DNA from 3 places in the Blautia sp. CAG:237 genome. Region 2 is predicted to be linked to each of the others. Evidence: predicted binding sites of a transcription regulator. Region 2 holds the regulator's gene; each other region holds the start of a gene.

The links. The regulator Rex, encoded in region 2, represses fermentation and respiration genes when NADH is low (regulators of the CRP and FNR family bind a similar motif). The targets are predictions, from matches to a motif close to ATTGTTAANTANTTAACAAT.
Region 1: a site for Rex is predicted at 2,345-2,364, ahead of QZL69_RS06975 (4Fe-4S dicluster domain-containing protein). Genes of this name have one in related genera too.
Region 3: a site for Rex is predicted at 2,528-2,547, ahead of adhE (bifunctional acetaldehyde-CoA/alcohol dehydrogenase). Genes of this name have one in related genera too.

What each region holds. Positions count from the first base shown of each region.
Region 1 is NZ_FR886730.1:2,128-6,921, reverse strand. Features, by position in the region: gene QZL69_RS06985 (NADH-ubiquinone oxidoreductase-F iron-sulfur binding region domain-containing protein) at 1-1,680, opposite strand, end outside; gene QZL69_RS06980 (complex I 24 kDa subunit family protein) at 1,680-2,162, opposite strand; gene QZL69_RS06975 (4Fe-4S dicluster domain-containing protein) at 2,521-4,026, shown strand; gene QZL69_RS06970 (glucosaminidase domain-containing protein) at 4,481-4,794, opposite strand, start outside.
Region 2 is NZ_FR886748.1:6,184-10,977, reverse strand. Features, by position in the region: gene alr (alanine racemase) at 1-386, opposite strand, end outside; gene QZL69_RS09820 (bifunctional ADP-dependent NAD(P)H-hydrate dehydratase/NAD(P)H-hydrate epimerase) at 444-2,036, opposite strand; gene QZL69_RS09815 (redox-sensing transcriptional repressor Rex) at 2,130-2,786, opposite strand; gene abc-f (ribosomal protection-like ABC-F family protein) at 2,945-4,794, shown strand, end outside.
Region 3 is NZ_FR886712.1:77,361-82,154, reverse strand. Features, by position in the region: gene QZL69_RS04770 (sodium-dependent transporter) at 1-67, shown strand, start outside; gene QZL69_RS04765 (pyridoxal phosphate-dependent aminotransferase) at 130-1,323, shown strand; gene QZL69_RS04760 (GTP pyrophosphokinase) at 1,469-2,170, opposite strand; gene adhE (bifunctional acetaldehyde-CoA/alcohol dehydrogenase) at 2,677-4,794, shown strand, end outside.

The sequences.
Region 1 (4,794 bases), on a different contig from region 2:
GACTTTTGCACGGCACTTCTTATCCCTGATATGCTCTTCATACTCTTCATGGAAGGTTTTGAGTGTACTGATGACCGGAAGCGGAGCACTCTTGCCAAGTCCGCACAGAGCCATGGCACGAACCATCTCTGCCAGTTCGGAAAGTTCTGCAAGATCGCTCTCCTCACCCTTGCCTGCTACGATCTTCTCGAGAATCTCAAGCATACGCTTGGTTCCCTCACGGCACGGAACGCATTTACCGCAGGATTCTCTCTGAGTAAAGCTCATGAAGAAACGGGCAACTTCTACCATACAGGTATTTTCATCCATAACTACCAGACCACCGGAACCGATGATCGCATCGTATTTCTTGACAGAATCGAAGTCAAGCGGAATATCCAGATGCTTCTCTACCAGACATCCTCCGGACGGTCCACCGATCTGAACACCCTTAAATCCGGCATCTCCTTTGAGTCCGCCGCCGATATCATAGATGATCGTACGGAGAGTCGTTCCCATTGGTACCTCGATCAGACCTGTGTTATTTACGTTACCGGTAAGAGCAAACGCCTTGGTTCCCGGGCTTCCCGGTGTACCGATGCTCTTGTACCATTCTGCGCCGTTTGTGACGATCATTGGTACGTTGGCGTATGTCTCAACGTTATTCAGTACGGTCGGTTTATTGAAAAGACCATGTTCTACAGTACGCGGCGGTTTTACACGCGGCATACCTCTGTTTCCTTCGATAGATGCGGTAAGGGCAGAACCTTCACCACATACGAACGCACCGGCGCCACGGTTGATATGGAAATGGATACAGAAATCTGTACCAAGAACGTTATCACCGATCAGACCAAGTTCTTCTGCCTGTGCGATCGCGATACGCAGACGCTCTACTGCCAACGGATACTCAGCACGTACATAGATGTATGCGTTCTGTGCACCTGTCAGATAGGAAGCGATCAACATACCTTCCAGCATCTTATGCGGGTCACCTTCCATGATGCTTCGATCCATGAACGCACCCGGGTCACCCTCATCACCATTACATACTACATAACGGTCTGTCTCTTTCTGACGTGCCACCTGTTTCCATTTCTTACCTGCCGGGAAACCGCCGCCGCCTCTTCCGCGAAGGTTGGCTTCTTCTATCATGTCAAGACCTTCTTCTTTGGTCATTTCGAAGAGGACTTTTTCAAGACCGGCATATCCGCCTACTGCGATGTATTCTTCGATATTCTCTGCGTCGATATGTCCACAGTTCTTAAGTACCAGACGCATCTGTCCGGCATAGAACGGGATGGATTCTTCGCTCTGGTATATCTGTCCGTCCTTATGGTAAAGCAGCCGCTCGATAGGCTGCCCCTGACAGACAGTTTTCTCATAGATTTCTTCGCAGTCTTCTGGTTTAACCTTAATGTAGAGGATTCCGAGAGGTTCGATTCTCATCAGAGGTCCCATTTCGCAGAAGCCATGGCATCCGCTCTTCTTGATCTCCGGATGTGGAACTTCACCTTCGAATTCTACAGAAACATTCTCGTTGATCTCTGCGAGATTGTGCATTTTTTCATAAATTTCTTTGGAGCCGCTGGCAATACATCCAGTTCCTGCGCAGATAAGAACACGTATTTTCTGTCTGTGCAGTTCCGCTTCTGCCTTTTGGCGTAATGCCTGAAGTTCTTCTCTGTTATGTAAAAACATCATTCGGCACCTCCTTTTTTAAGGTTCTGGATCACTTCTATCGCCAGATCCGGGGTCATCTTAGGATGCACTTCGTCATTAACCGTCATAACCGGTGCAAGACCGCATGCACCAAGACAGGATACTGTTTCTATCGTAAACATCATATCGTCTGTGGTGTGCTTCTTCGCATTCAGACCGAGCTCTTTCATAAGGGCTTCTTTGACCGGAACGGATTTCCTTACATGACAGGCAGTTCCGTCACAAACCTTGATCACATATTTGCCTTTCGGCTCAAAGGAAAAGTTCTCATAAAAAGTAGCGACGCTGTATGCCTTCGCCTCGGTCACTCCAATCTTGGATGCAACATAGGTCAGAAGCTCTCCCGGCAGGTAGCGGTACTCCGCCTGGATATCCTGCATGATCGGAATCAGTGATGCTGCTTTCGGTCCGTAATGCTCGATGATCTCATCTGTCTTCGTGTAATAAGACTGATCTAACATTCAATTCCCTCCTTGTTAAAAATTTGCTTTTGTCTGCGCCTATTATTTTGTATAATTTACACAGTCTTGTTGTATTTTATTATACATTAAGCAGTCAAATTATACAAGTGAAATATAGGGAAATTGAATTAATTTATTCAAGTTTTTTATGTTTTTCGTATTATTGTGTGTTTTTTAACAGATTTTATAATTTTTTATCAATCTATTTTGCTATAGTAAAGTGTTTCTCATTTTGTTTCTCTTGTGTGCTTCGAAAAGTACAGGAATTTTGCATTTTCAGATTGATTTTGGGAATTCTTTCCTATATTATAGGGAGCGGTAGATGAAAATTTTTCTTATTTAAGGAGATGAAATAGATATGCGAAATTATGATACCCCAGTCAGAGAGATCCGACACCAGGTTTATACTGAAGTGGCAAAGGCCGGATTTGAATCTTCTGACGAAAGCCTGATCCATGATATTGAATCCATCCCGTACAATATCGTCAGTGAAACTGCCCAGTACCGTGAGAGTATTTACAGAGAACGGGCCGTTGCAAGCGAAAGAGTCCGTCTCGCCATGGGTCTTTCTCTTCGCCCGGAAAGCAAGGCGGTCCATCTGACCGACGGTCTTGCTGCCAGCAATATCAATGAGAAATATTATGAGCCGCCTCTTATGCAGGTGATCCCGTCTGCATGTGCAGCCTGTCCTCCGAACAAATACATTGTCAGCAACATGTGCCGCGGATGTGTTGCCCATCCATGTATGCAGGTCTGTCCGAAGGGCGCGATCTCTATGAAGGACGGAAAGTCTTTTATCGATCAGGAAAAATGTATTAAATGCGGAAAATGTAAAGCAGCCTGTCCTTATGATGCAATCTCCCACAACGTGCGCCCGTGCGAGCAGGCATGTGGTGTCAAGGCGATCGGAAGTGATGAGCAGGGGCGTGCGAACATCCTGGATGACAAGTGTGTTTCCTGTGGTATGTGTATGGTAAGCTGTCCGTTCGGTGCGATCTCTGATAAATCTCAGATCTTCCAGCTTGCGCATGCGCTTCGTAACGGCGATAAGATCGTTGCGATCGTTGCACCGGCTTATATCGGCCAGTTTGGTGATGATGTGACCCCTGGCAAATTCAAGACAGCTCTGCAGGTTCTTGGTTTTTCTGATGTTCATGAGGTTGCGTTTGGTGCGGATGTCGGTGCGATCTCTGAGGCACATCATTATGCACATGAGGTTGCAACAGGAAATCTTCCGTTCCTTCTGACTTCCTGCTGTCCGTCCTGGTCCATGATGGCAAAGAAATTCTTCCCGACCATGATCGACAATATCTCACAGGAGCTGACTCCTATGGTTGCCACTGCACGTAAGGTAAAGCAGGATGATCCGGATGCGAAGGTTGTCTTCATTGGACCTTGTGCTTCCAAGAAACTGGAAGCGATGCGCCGTACTGTGCGAAGTGATGTGGATTTTGTTTTGACTTTTGAGGAACTGGATGCGATGTTTGATGCGCGTGAGATCGAGCCGGCTTCCTTTGAAGACGAAGGTTCCCTGCATGATGCTACTGCCGCCGGACGTGGATATGCGGTCGCAGGTGGTGTTGCAGGTGCGATCGAGGCCTGTCTGAAGGAATATTATCCGGAAGTTCCGGTGCATATTGAGCATGCAGAGAGCCTGGCAGAGTGTAAGAAGATGCTGGCTTTGGCGAAAGCCGGGAAACTTAAGGGCTGTATGATCGAGGGTATGGCTTGTCCTGGTGGATGTATGGGCGGTGCTGGTACGAATGTGCCGATTGCGAAGTCTTCTAAGGCGCTTAAGAAGTTTGTGGCAGGTTCTTCTAAGAAACTGCCGGCGAAAGAATTGAAGGAAATTAAGCTTTCTTGAGATTTTTTTGGAAAAAGCAAGTGTAAAAAACTTTTTTTTGCCTGGGGAATGTATTCCCCGGGCTCTTTTTTCGCTTTTGGGAAGCAAGGTAAACTGCAAAGGGACGTCGCCCGTCCCTCTGCACACCCTGGGCTGGGTGTTTGACGGGAATTTTGTTTTTTGGTCGAGGATTGTGAAAAATTTTCCTGGTGGTCCAGGCCGGGAGATTTTCGTTTGAATAGGTTGGGGATTTGGAGGGACTCCCTGAGTCAAGGTGGATTTTTGGGGGAGATTTCCCCCACGCGATATCCAGGCTCCATACCACGCTACCAAAATGCTTCCCCACACCAAAACCAATGCCGATGTTTTTCCCAAAAGCCCAGGGGTGTGCAGAGGGGACGGGCCACGTCCACTTTGCGGTTTTGGTTTTTGCCCAAAAAGAAAAGAGGATATAAGGAGATGTCAAACATCTCACTTACTCCTCCTTGAGATCGCTCAGTAGCTTGAGCAATTTCTCCCCGTAGTTTGCTCCGGCGGCCCAGCCGCCTCCATTGGGATTTTCCTGCTGTCCAAGCCATTCGACGTATGGGGCACTGCCTCTTTGGACCATGTTGAAGCGGGTGTCTACGCAGTCCTGGTTGAGAGATTCGTCGCAGGCGTAGGCTTTTAAATGCTGTACCTGTGCGCGGATTCCGGTTCTTACGTCGGGGTAGGATACGCCCTGGACGCCGCCGCCTGTGGTTCCGAGTCCTGCGAAGTTGTACTGGGAGATTCCGGAATCTCCTCCGT
Region 2 (4,794 bases):
ATATGGATATGTACATCTCTTCCCTGACGCTGCGCTTCTTCTGAAAGTTTCTGTGCCATCTCATAGGTGCAGACAGTTAAACGGATCTCCTTTGCGATCATTTGTGTGAAATATTCTTCAAAAACGATTCCAAGGATCAGAATCGGTTTTTTCACACCAAAGGTACGAAGCTGCAATGCTTCCTCCGGTGTCGCAACTGCAAATCCCCAGATATAGTCATAGTCTTCGATCAGACGTGCGATCGCCTCTGCGCCATGTCCATATCCGTCTGCCTTGATGACAGCAACGATCTTGGTACCCTTGGCAATGTTTTTCTTCATCTCTGCAAAGTTATGTGCGATCGCATCCAGGGATACGACGGCCTTTACTCTTTCGAATTTTTTCATGATCTTTATCTCCTTACTGCGTAATGCAATTATTTTTATCTGGATTTTTGAAACTTATCAGAGTTCCTGCATAGTTTCTCTGTCTTTAAGAACTTTCGCCGCTGCCCGCGCAATGTCTCCGGCTTTCATTCCGTAAGTGCCTTTTTCCTCGACAGCCTTATCTCCTGCCAGCCCGTGAAGGAATACGCCAAAAGCCGCCTGCTTTGCCAGATCCACCGTATTCTCCGGATCTGAACGGAATGCACACAGAACCCCTGCCAGGATCCCCGACAGGACATCCCCGCTTCCCGCAGTCGCCATTCCTGGATTCCCGCTTTGATTGATCCAGCAAAAATCCCTCTTCGGATCTGCAACAACAGTCACTGCATCTTTGAGCACACAGACCACGCCATTTTCCCTTGCAAAATTCGATGCTGTCCAAATGAGATTTTGCTGAATTTCCGGTATGGAGAGTGCCCGATCCGCTGCTTCTGAAAACAATCCGCTATTTTTAGAAGTCATAAAATTTTCACTCAGCCGACTCGTCTCGCCAAGATGCGGCGTACAGATCACCTGGCTGTGCTGAAGATATTTCTTCCACTCCGGATGTTTCGAGAGCAGGTTCAGTCCATCCGCATCCATGATCACAGGTTTCCCCATTCTCTGCGCATGGGCAAGATAAAATTCTGTTTTCCGTGCACTTTTCTCAGACTGTCCAAGTCCTGGTCCGATCACCACAATGTCGCACCAGTGCATTGCATTAACCCATGCTTCGTTGCCGCCAGCATCATCTGCAAACATCGCCTCCGGAAGAAGCGTCTGCAGTGGAATGCGATTCTCCTCATCCGTCAGGATCTTGACCATCCCGGCTCCGGCAGCGAAGGCGCCCTCTGCACAGAGATACGCTGCCCCGCACATTCCTTTGCTTCCGGCAACGACAAGAACCTTGCCAAACGTACCCTTGTTCCCATTCGCGGCGCGCAGAGGAAGCTTCTGGAGATCTTTTTTCTCAAGTGCCGCTTTCTGTGTCGGAAGATCCGGATTCTCGTAGATGCCGACATCTGCTACAACAATTTTTCCCGCAAAATTTTTGCCTGGATAAAAACACAAGCCTGTTTTACGGAATGCAAACGTCACCGTCAGATCCGCACGAAATGCGATTCCAAGCTCTCTGCCCGTGTTGCTGCATACCCCGGACGGCAGATCTACCGCCACTTTCCATGCAGAAACCTCGTTCAAAGCCTGAATGACTTCTCTGTATTTTCCTTCGATCGAGCGGTCAAGCCCAACGCCGAAGATGGCATCTACTATAGTAGTATATTCTCCTGCTGCCAGGTTATTCACCAGAGGAACCTGATAATTCTCTGCGATCTTAAGCTGGCGGCGTGTTTCCTTTGTGCGGTGATCCGGATTTCCGAGCATATAGATTTCCGCGTTATATCCATGCAGATGCAGGATCCTGGCGATCGCGACTCCGTCTCCGCCGTTGTTCCCGCCTCCGCAGACGCACAAGATCCGCTGTTTCTGTGACATTTCCGCAAAATGTCCTTCCATTGCATCCACAACAGCCAGTGCCGCCCGTTCCATCAGCACACAGGACGGAACTCCCATTCCGGTAATGGTGCAGCCATCCAGTGCTTTCATTTCCGATCCGCCTACAATTCGTTTCATCTGATATCTCCTCGATATACGATACAAAGCAAAAAGCTGTTACGCAGCCGCCTTCATTAAGGAGCCGGGTAACAGCCTCTTGCTGTCCTCATGTTATGATTGCTGCTCTTCCACGTGTTCCTGACGATATTGACTGAGATTGTAAGATAACGTCATCAGACTCTCAGAAAGATGTACGTTCTCTACAATGACATCCTCCGGAGTCTCCAGATCGATATGTGCAAAATTCCAGATTGCCTTGATACCATTCTCGATCAGGATATCTGCCATATCCTTCGCCTTGTTCTTCGGCAGTGTGAGAATCGCAATCTCAATATTCTTCTCTCTGAGGAAGAATGGGAGATTACTGATCATCTGGATCTCAATTCCACGGACCGCGATGCCCTCCAGTACCGGATTGACATCAAAAATCCCTTCCAGCTTAAAGCCACGTTTTTCAAAGTCAACGTAATTGGCAAGTGCCTGTCCAAGATTACCGGCACCGATGATGATCATCGGATGTACCTCATCCAGTCCAAGGATCTTACCGATTTCTGTATAGAGATATTTCACATTATAACCGTATCCCTGCTGCCCAAATCCTCCAAAATTATTCAAATCCTGGCGGATCTGCGATGCTGTGACACGCATTTTCTTACTAAGATCATTGGAAGATATACGTTCAACATTGTCTTCCAGTAACTCGCCAAGATAGCGATAATACCGGGGCAGTCTCTTAATTACAGCTTTTGATATCTGTTTTGCTTCCACCGTTGTCCCCTCCTTATACTTTCCTGTTAATTATACCGAAATGTTATTTTATTGTCAATCAATGTTGTCAAATCTATACAATTTTTGAGGAAATTTCCTTTACAAAGCCATCATTTAACCTTATAATCATAGCGTATATTGACTTTGGAGGAATATTTATGATTTTATCGTGTCAGGGCATCAGCAAATCTTTTGGCGAAAAAGTCATTTTGAACGATGCCTCATTTCATATAGAAGAGCGTGAAAAAGCCGCTCTCATCGGCAACAACGGAGCAGGTAAGACAACCCTTCTCCGTATTATAATGAATGAAATTTCTGCGGATTCCGGTCAGGTCGTTCTGATGAAGGACAAGAAGATCGGTTATCTCGCACAGTATCAGGATGTCAGCGGACACCGCACCGTCTATGAGGAACTGCTCACAACCAAGCAGTACATCATCGACATGGAAGACCGCATGCGTGCGATCGAAGTCCAGATGAAAAACGCTTCCGGCGAGGAACTTGACCGTCTGATGAACACCTACACCCGCCTGACCCACGAATTTGAGCTGGAAAACGGCTATGCCTACAAGAGCGAGCTGATGGGTGTCCTCAAGGGTCTTGGCTTTACGGACGAAGATTTTGCCAAACAGGTCGAAACTCTCTCCGGTGGACAGAAGACCCGTGTCGCTCTTGGTAAACTCCTGATCTCCAAGCCGGACATTCTTCTCCTCGATGAGCCGACCAACCACCTCGACATGGAGAGTATTTCCTGGCTGGAAACTTATCTTCTGAATTATCCGGGTGCTGTATTTATCGTCTCCCATGACCGTTATTTCCTTGATAAAGTTGTAACGAAGGTCATTGAGATCGATGCCGCCCAGGTCCGCATGTACAGTGGCAATTACTCCGCTTACGCCGAAAAGAAAGCACAGCTTCGTGACGCACAGTACAAGGCTTACCTTAACCAGCAGAGAGACATCAAGCACCAGGAAGCCGTCATCGTCAAGCTGAAATCCTTCAACCGTGAGAAATCCATCCGCCGCGCAGAAAGCCGTGAAAAAATGCTCGGTAAGATCCAGCGGATCGAGAAACCGACCGAGGTCCAGAGCCAGATGCGGCTTTCTCTGGAACCGAGAGTTGTCAGTGGAAACGATGTTCTCACGGTAGAAGAACTTTCCAAGAGCTTTCCGGAGCAGACACTTTTTACCGATATCTCTTTCCAGATCAAACGTGGTGAGCGCGTTGCCCTGATTGGAAACAACGGTACCGGCAAGACGACCATGCTCAAGATCCTCAACGATCTTATCCCGGCAGACTCAGGAACTTTTTCCCTGGGCTCCAAGGTTCAGATCGGATATTATGACCAGGAACACCATGTACTCCACGCGGAGAAGACGATCTTTGAGGAAATTTCCGATACTTACCCGACACTTACCGAGACAGAGATTCGAAACATGCTCGCCGCCTTCCTCTTTACCGGTGATGATGTTTTCAAAGTGATCTCCTCTCTCTCCGGTGGTGAGCGCGGCCGTGTTTCCCTCGCGAAGCTGATGCTCTCCGAGGCAAACTTCCTGATCCTCGATGAGCCGACCAACCACCTTGATATCGCTTCCAAAGAAATCCTCGAAGAAGCGCTGAACAGTTACACCGGTACGGTCTTTTATGTTTCTCATGACCGATATTTCATCAACCAGACCGCGACCAGGATCCTGGAACTGACCAATCAGGCCGTTGTCAACTATATCGGTGATTACGATTACTACCTTGAGAAAAAAGAAGAACTCACTGAGAAATACGCTCCGGTGCAGCAGGAAACTGTAACTGTGCAGGAAACCGCACCAGCCACAGCATCTGAAGGAAAGCTCACCTGGCAGCAGCAGAAAGAAGAACAGGCACGTAAGCGTAAGCAGGAAGCAGAACTTAAGAAAACAGAAGCGCGGATCGAAGAACTCGAAACCCGCGATAAAGAAATCGATGAAACACTGGTTCTCCCGGATGTCTGCACCAACGTCGGACGCTGTGCAGA
Region 3 (4,794 bases), on a different contig from region 2:
GATCGTTGGTATTGCCATGCTGGCACTGACAGGATGGATCTCATTCGGACACAGCAAAAAGAAATAAGATACCACGGAACAATCCGTAAGTATCGCAAACAATAAGAATTAAGAGGAGGCACAAGTATTATGATAGCAGAAAAAATGAAACCTTTCGTACAGAACAATTCAGCAATCCGTATGATGTTCGAAGAAGGAAACCGTCTCCGAGCAAAGTACGGTGCGGACAAAGTCTATGACTTCAGCCTTGGAAATCCAAGTGTTCCGGCACCGGACTGTGTACGCGAAGCAATCATAGATCTTGTAAACAACGAAGAACCGACTGTCCTTCATGGATATATGAGTAACGCCGGGTTCGAGGATGTCAGAGAGACGATCGCACAGTCTCTGAACCGTCGTTTCGAAACTGCTTTTTCTGCACATAATCTGATCATGACTGTTGGTGCTGCCAGTGGCCTGAACGTGATCCTCAAAACGATCCTGAATCCTGGAGAGGAAGTGATCGTTTTTGCACCGTATTTCCTGGAATATGGTGCATATGTCCGCAACTATGATGGCAAGCTTGTGGAAATCTCACCGAACACAGAGACCTTTCAGCCGAACCTTAAAGAACTGGAAGAAAAAATTACAGTCAACACTCGTGCAGTGATCGTAAATACACCGCACAATCCGACAGGTGTCGTTTATTCCGAGGATACTATCAAAGAACTTGCAGCGATCCTGGAGAAAAAACAGCAGGAGTTCGGTTCTGTGATCTATCTGATTTCTGATGAGCCATACAGAGAGCTGGCTTATGACGGCGTAGAAGTTCCGTATCTGACGAAATACTACAAGAATACGGTTGTAGGATATTCCTACAGTAAATCTCTGTCTCTGCCGGGTGAGCGTATCGGTTATCTGGTCATTCCGGATGAGTTGGAAGACAGCGCAACCGTCATCACAGCAGCAGCGATCGCAAACCGTGTACTCGGAAGTGTCAATGCACCGTCCCTGATGCAGAAAGTCATCCAGAAATGCGTAGACGCAGAAGTAGATGTTGCAGCTTATGACAGAAACCGTCTGGCACTTTACAATGGACTGACAGAATGTGGATTTGAGTGCATCAAACCACAGGGAGCTTTTTACCTGTTCGTGAAATCTCCGATCGCAGATGAGAAACAGTTCTGTGAGGCCGGCAAGAAATACAATATCCTCATGGTTCCGGGAAGCTCCTTTGCCTGCCCGGGATATGTGAGGCTGGCATACTGTGTTTCCTATGAGACGATCCAGAATTCCCTTCCGGAGTTTAAGAAACTGGCTGCGGAGTATGGACTGGGCAAATAATCCACATGAAACAACAAAAGAATGACAAAAAAATAACAATATAAAACACTATTTATACAGGATTTTAGATAAAACCACAAAAACAGGAGCCCCTCTTGTAGAAATACAAGGCAGAGGCTCCTGTCTACGTTTACATGGCATTATATCAGATCTTATCAATTTTCTTGCGGATCGCCAGCATCTTCTGATCGAGCTGGCTGATCATAGAGGCACATTGCTGCAGTTCCTCATTGATAACGGCAGCCTGTTTCTGACCTCTCTTATAACGGAGCTGGTGGTCGAGGTTTGCCCAGTAATCCATTGCAGCCGTCCGGAGCTGAAGCTCCAGTTTGACCCATTGATTCTCATTCTGGAATGGAATTGCGATCTCCAGGATCAGATGCAGGCTCTGATAGCCGGATTTCTTGGGCTGCTTGATATAGTCCTTGATCTTGATGATGCGGATGTCCTGCTGTTTCTGGATCAGGTCAGCCACCTTGTAGATATCGTCCACATAAGCGCACACAGCACGGACCCCGATCAGGTCGTTGATCTTCTCCACTGCCTGCGCGAAATTCATATCGAGGCCTTTTTTCTGCATTTTCTTGCAGACACTGTCGTAGCTCTTGAGTCGTCCGGTCTTCATCTGTATGTAGTTTCGTCCGGTCTTCATCAGCAGAAAAGTGTTGATGATATCGATCTTGGTCATCATAAGATTGATGGCACATTGTCCCTGGATGCTGAACTCGCTGTCGGTCAGCATATTCTTTAATAGTTCTTTCTTTTTCAATTTCTGTCTTTCTTCCTCTAATTGTATCAGTGTGAATGTTTCTGGTTCTGTTACCCGTATTGCATTACCGCTTCCCATTAGAATACTCCTTCAATAATAAATCTGTAGATTGATCATGTTAAAAGAAAGTAAAACAGAAGAGAAGCGCAGAACAGGGAATAGTTCTGTGTCATCTCTTATCCTCTAATCTATGCAGGATAAAATAGGAATATGACAATATATTCTGGTGCATTATTCTATTATATACAAAATAACTAATTTATACAGAGAAAAACAAAAAAACTTATATAAAATACCATATGAAAATAAATTGCAAAATAAGTGACCATAAAATATAATAAACATATACAAAAATGCCCCGGGCATAGTTGTGTAAATTACATAAAAAGAATAAATAAAAAGGGATTTAGTGGATTTTTTAGGTGGTTAAAATATATTGACAAATGATTAACAATCTAATATAATAACCTCATCAGCAAGATTGATAAATAATTAACGTTAATTCATTAACACACACAACCATCAAACACACTACTAAAACCAGAAAGAATCAAATCACAAGAGGAAAACAGGAGGATTCAGAAATGGCAAAGAAAGAAACCCACATCCCGGCAATTATCGACACTCCAGAGGCACTTGAAGCCAAGATCGCTGCGATGAAAGAAGCTCAGAAAATTTTTGCTACCTATACTCAGGAGCAGGTAGATAAGATCTTCAAAGCAGCCGCAACAGCAGCAGACAAAGCCCGTATTCCGCTTGCAAAAGCAGCCGTTGAAGAAACAGGAATGGGTATCGTAGAAGATAAAGTCATCAAGAACCATTACGCAGCAGAGTACATCTACAATGCATACAAAAACACCAAGACCTGTGGTGTACTGGAAGAAGATCCGGTTTATGGAATCAAGAAAATTGCAGAACCGATCGGTCTGATCGCAGCAGTTATCCCGACAACAAACCCGACTTCCACAGCAATCTTCAAAACCCTGATCGCTCTGAAGACAAGAAACGCAATCATCATCAGCCCACATCCACGTGCAAAAGGAAGCACTATTGAAGCTGCCAAAGTTGTTCTTGAAGCAGCAGTAAAAGCAGGTGCTCCGGAAGGAATCATTGGCTGGATCGATGTACCAAGCCTTGAGCTTACAAACCTCGTAATGAAGGAAGCTGACATCATTCTTGCAACAGGTGGTCCTGGAATGGTTAAAGCAGCATACTCCTCCGGAAAACCGGCACTTGGTGTTGGAGCCGGAAATACACCGGTTATCATCGACGACACAGCAGATGTCCGTCTTGCAGTAAACTCCATCATCCATTCCAAAACATTTGATAATGGTATGATCTGTGCTTCTGAGCAGTCCGTAACTGTTCTTGAAGGCATTTACAAAGCAGTAAAAGAAGAGTTCCAGTACAGAGGATGCTACTTCCTTAAGAAAGACGAAATCGAAAAAGTAAGAAAAACAATCCTGATCAACGGTGCACTGAATGCCAAGATCGTTGGACAGAAAGCAGCTACGATCGCTGAGATGGCAGGAGTTACTGTTCCGGCAGAAACCAAGATCCTGATCGGTGAAGTAGAATCTGTAGATATCAGCGAAGAGTTCGCACACGAGAAACTTTCTCCTGTACTTGCAATGTACAAGGCAAAAACCTTCGACGAAGCTATCGCAAAAGCAGAACAGCTGGTAGCTGACGGTGGATATGGACATACATCTTCTCTGTACATCAACGTAAATGAGAAAGAAAAGATGGCAAAACATGCAGCAGCAATGAAGACCTGCCGTATCCTGATCAACACTCCATCTTCTCAGGGTGGTATCGGAGATCTCTACAACTTTAAACTCGCTCCGTCTCTGACACTTGGATGCGGTTCCTGGGGTGGAAACTCTGTATCTGAAAACGTTGGTGTTAAACACCTGATCAATATCAAGACTGTTGCTGAGAGGAGAGAGAACATGCTCTGGATGAGAACCCCGGAAAAAGTTTACTTCAAAAAAGGCTGCCTGCCGGTTGCTCTTGATGAGCTGAAAAACGTGATGGGCAAAAAACGCTGCTTCATCGTAACTGACTCCTTCCTTTACAAGAATGGATACACCAAGAAGATCGAAGACAAACTTGACGAAATGGGAATCGTTCATACATGCTTCTCTGATGTAGAACCAGACCCGTCCCTCGCTTCTGCAAGAGCAGGTGCTGCAGCAATGCGTGCATTCGAACCAGACTGCATCATCGCAATGGGTGGTGGATCCGCAATGGATGCTGGTAAGATCATGTGGGTTCTCTATGAAAACCCGGATGCAGACTTCGATGATATGGCAATGGACTTCATGGATATCCGTAAGAGAATCTATACATTCCCGAAAATGGGTAAAAAAGCTTACTTCATCGCCGTACCTACATCTTCCGGTACAGGTTCTGAGGTAACACCTTTCGCCATCATCACAGACAAAGAAACAGGAATCAAATGGCCTCTGGCTGACTACGAACTGTTACCGGATATGGCGATCGTAGATACAGACAACATGATGAGTGCACCAAAAGGACTGACAAGTGCTTCTGGTATCGACGTTATGACACATGCTCTTGAGGCATATGTATCCATGATGGCTTCTGACTACACAGACGGTCTTGCACTCCGTGCAATCAAACTGGTATTTGATTATCTGCCAAGAGCATACAGAAACGGAAACGATGTAGAGGCAAGA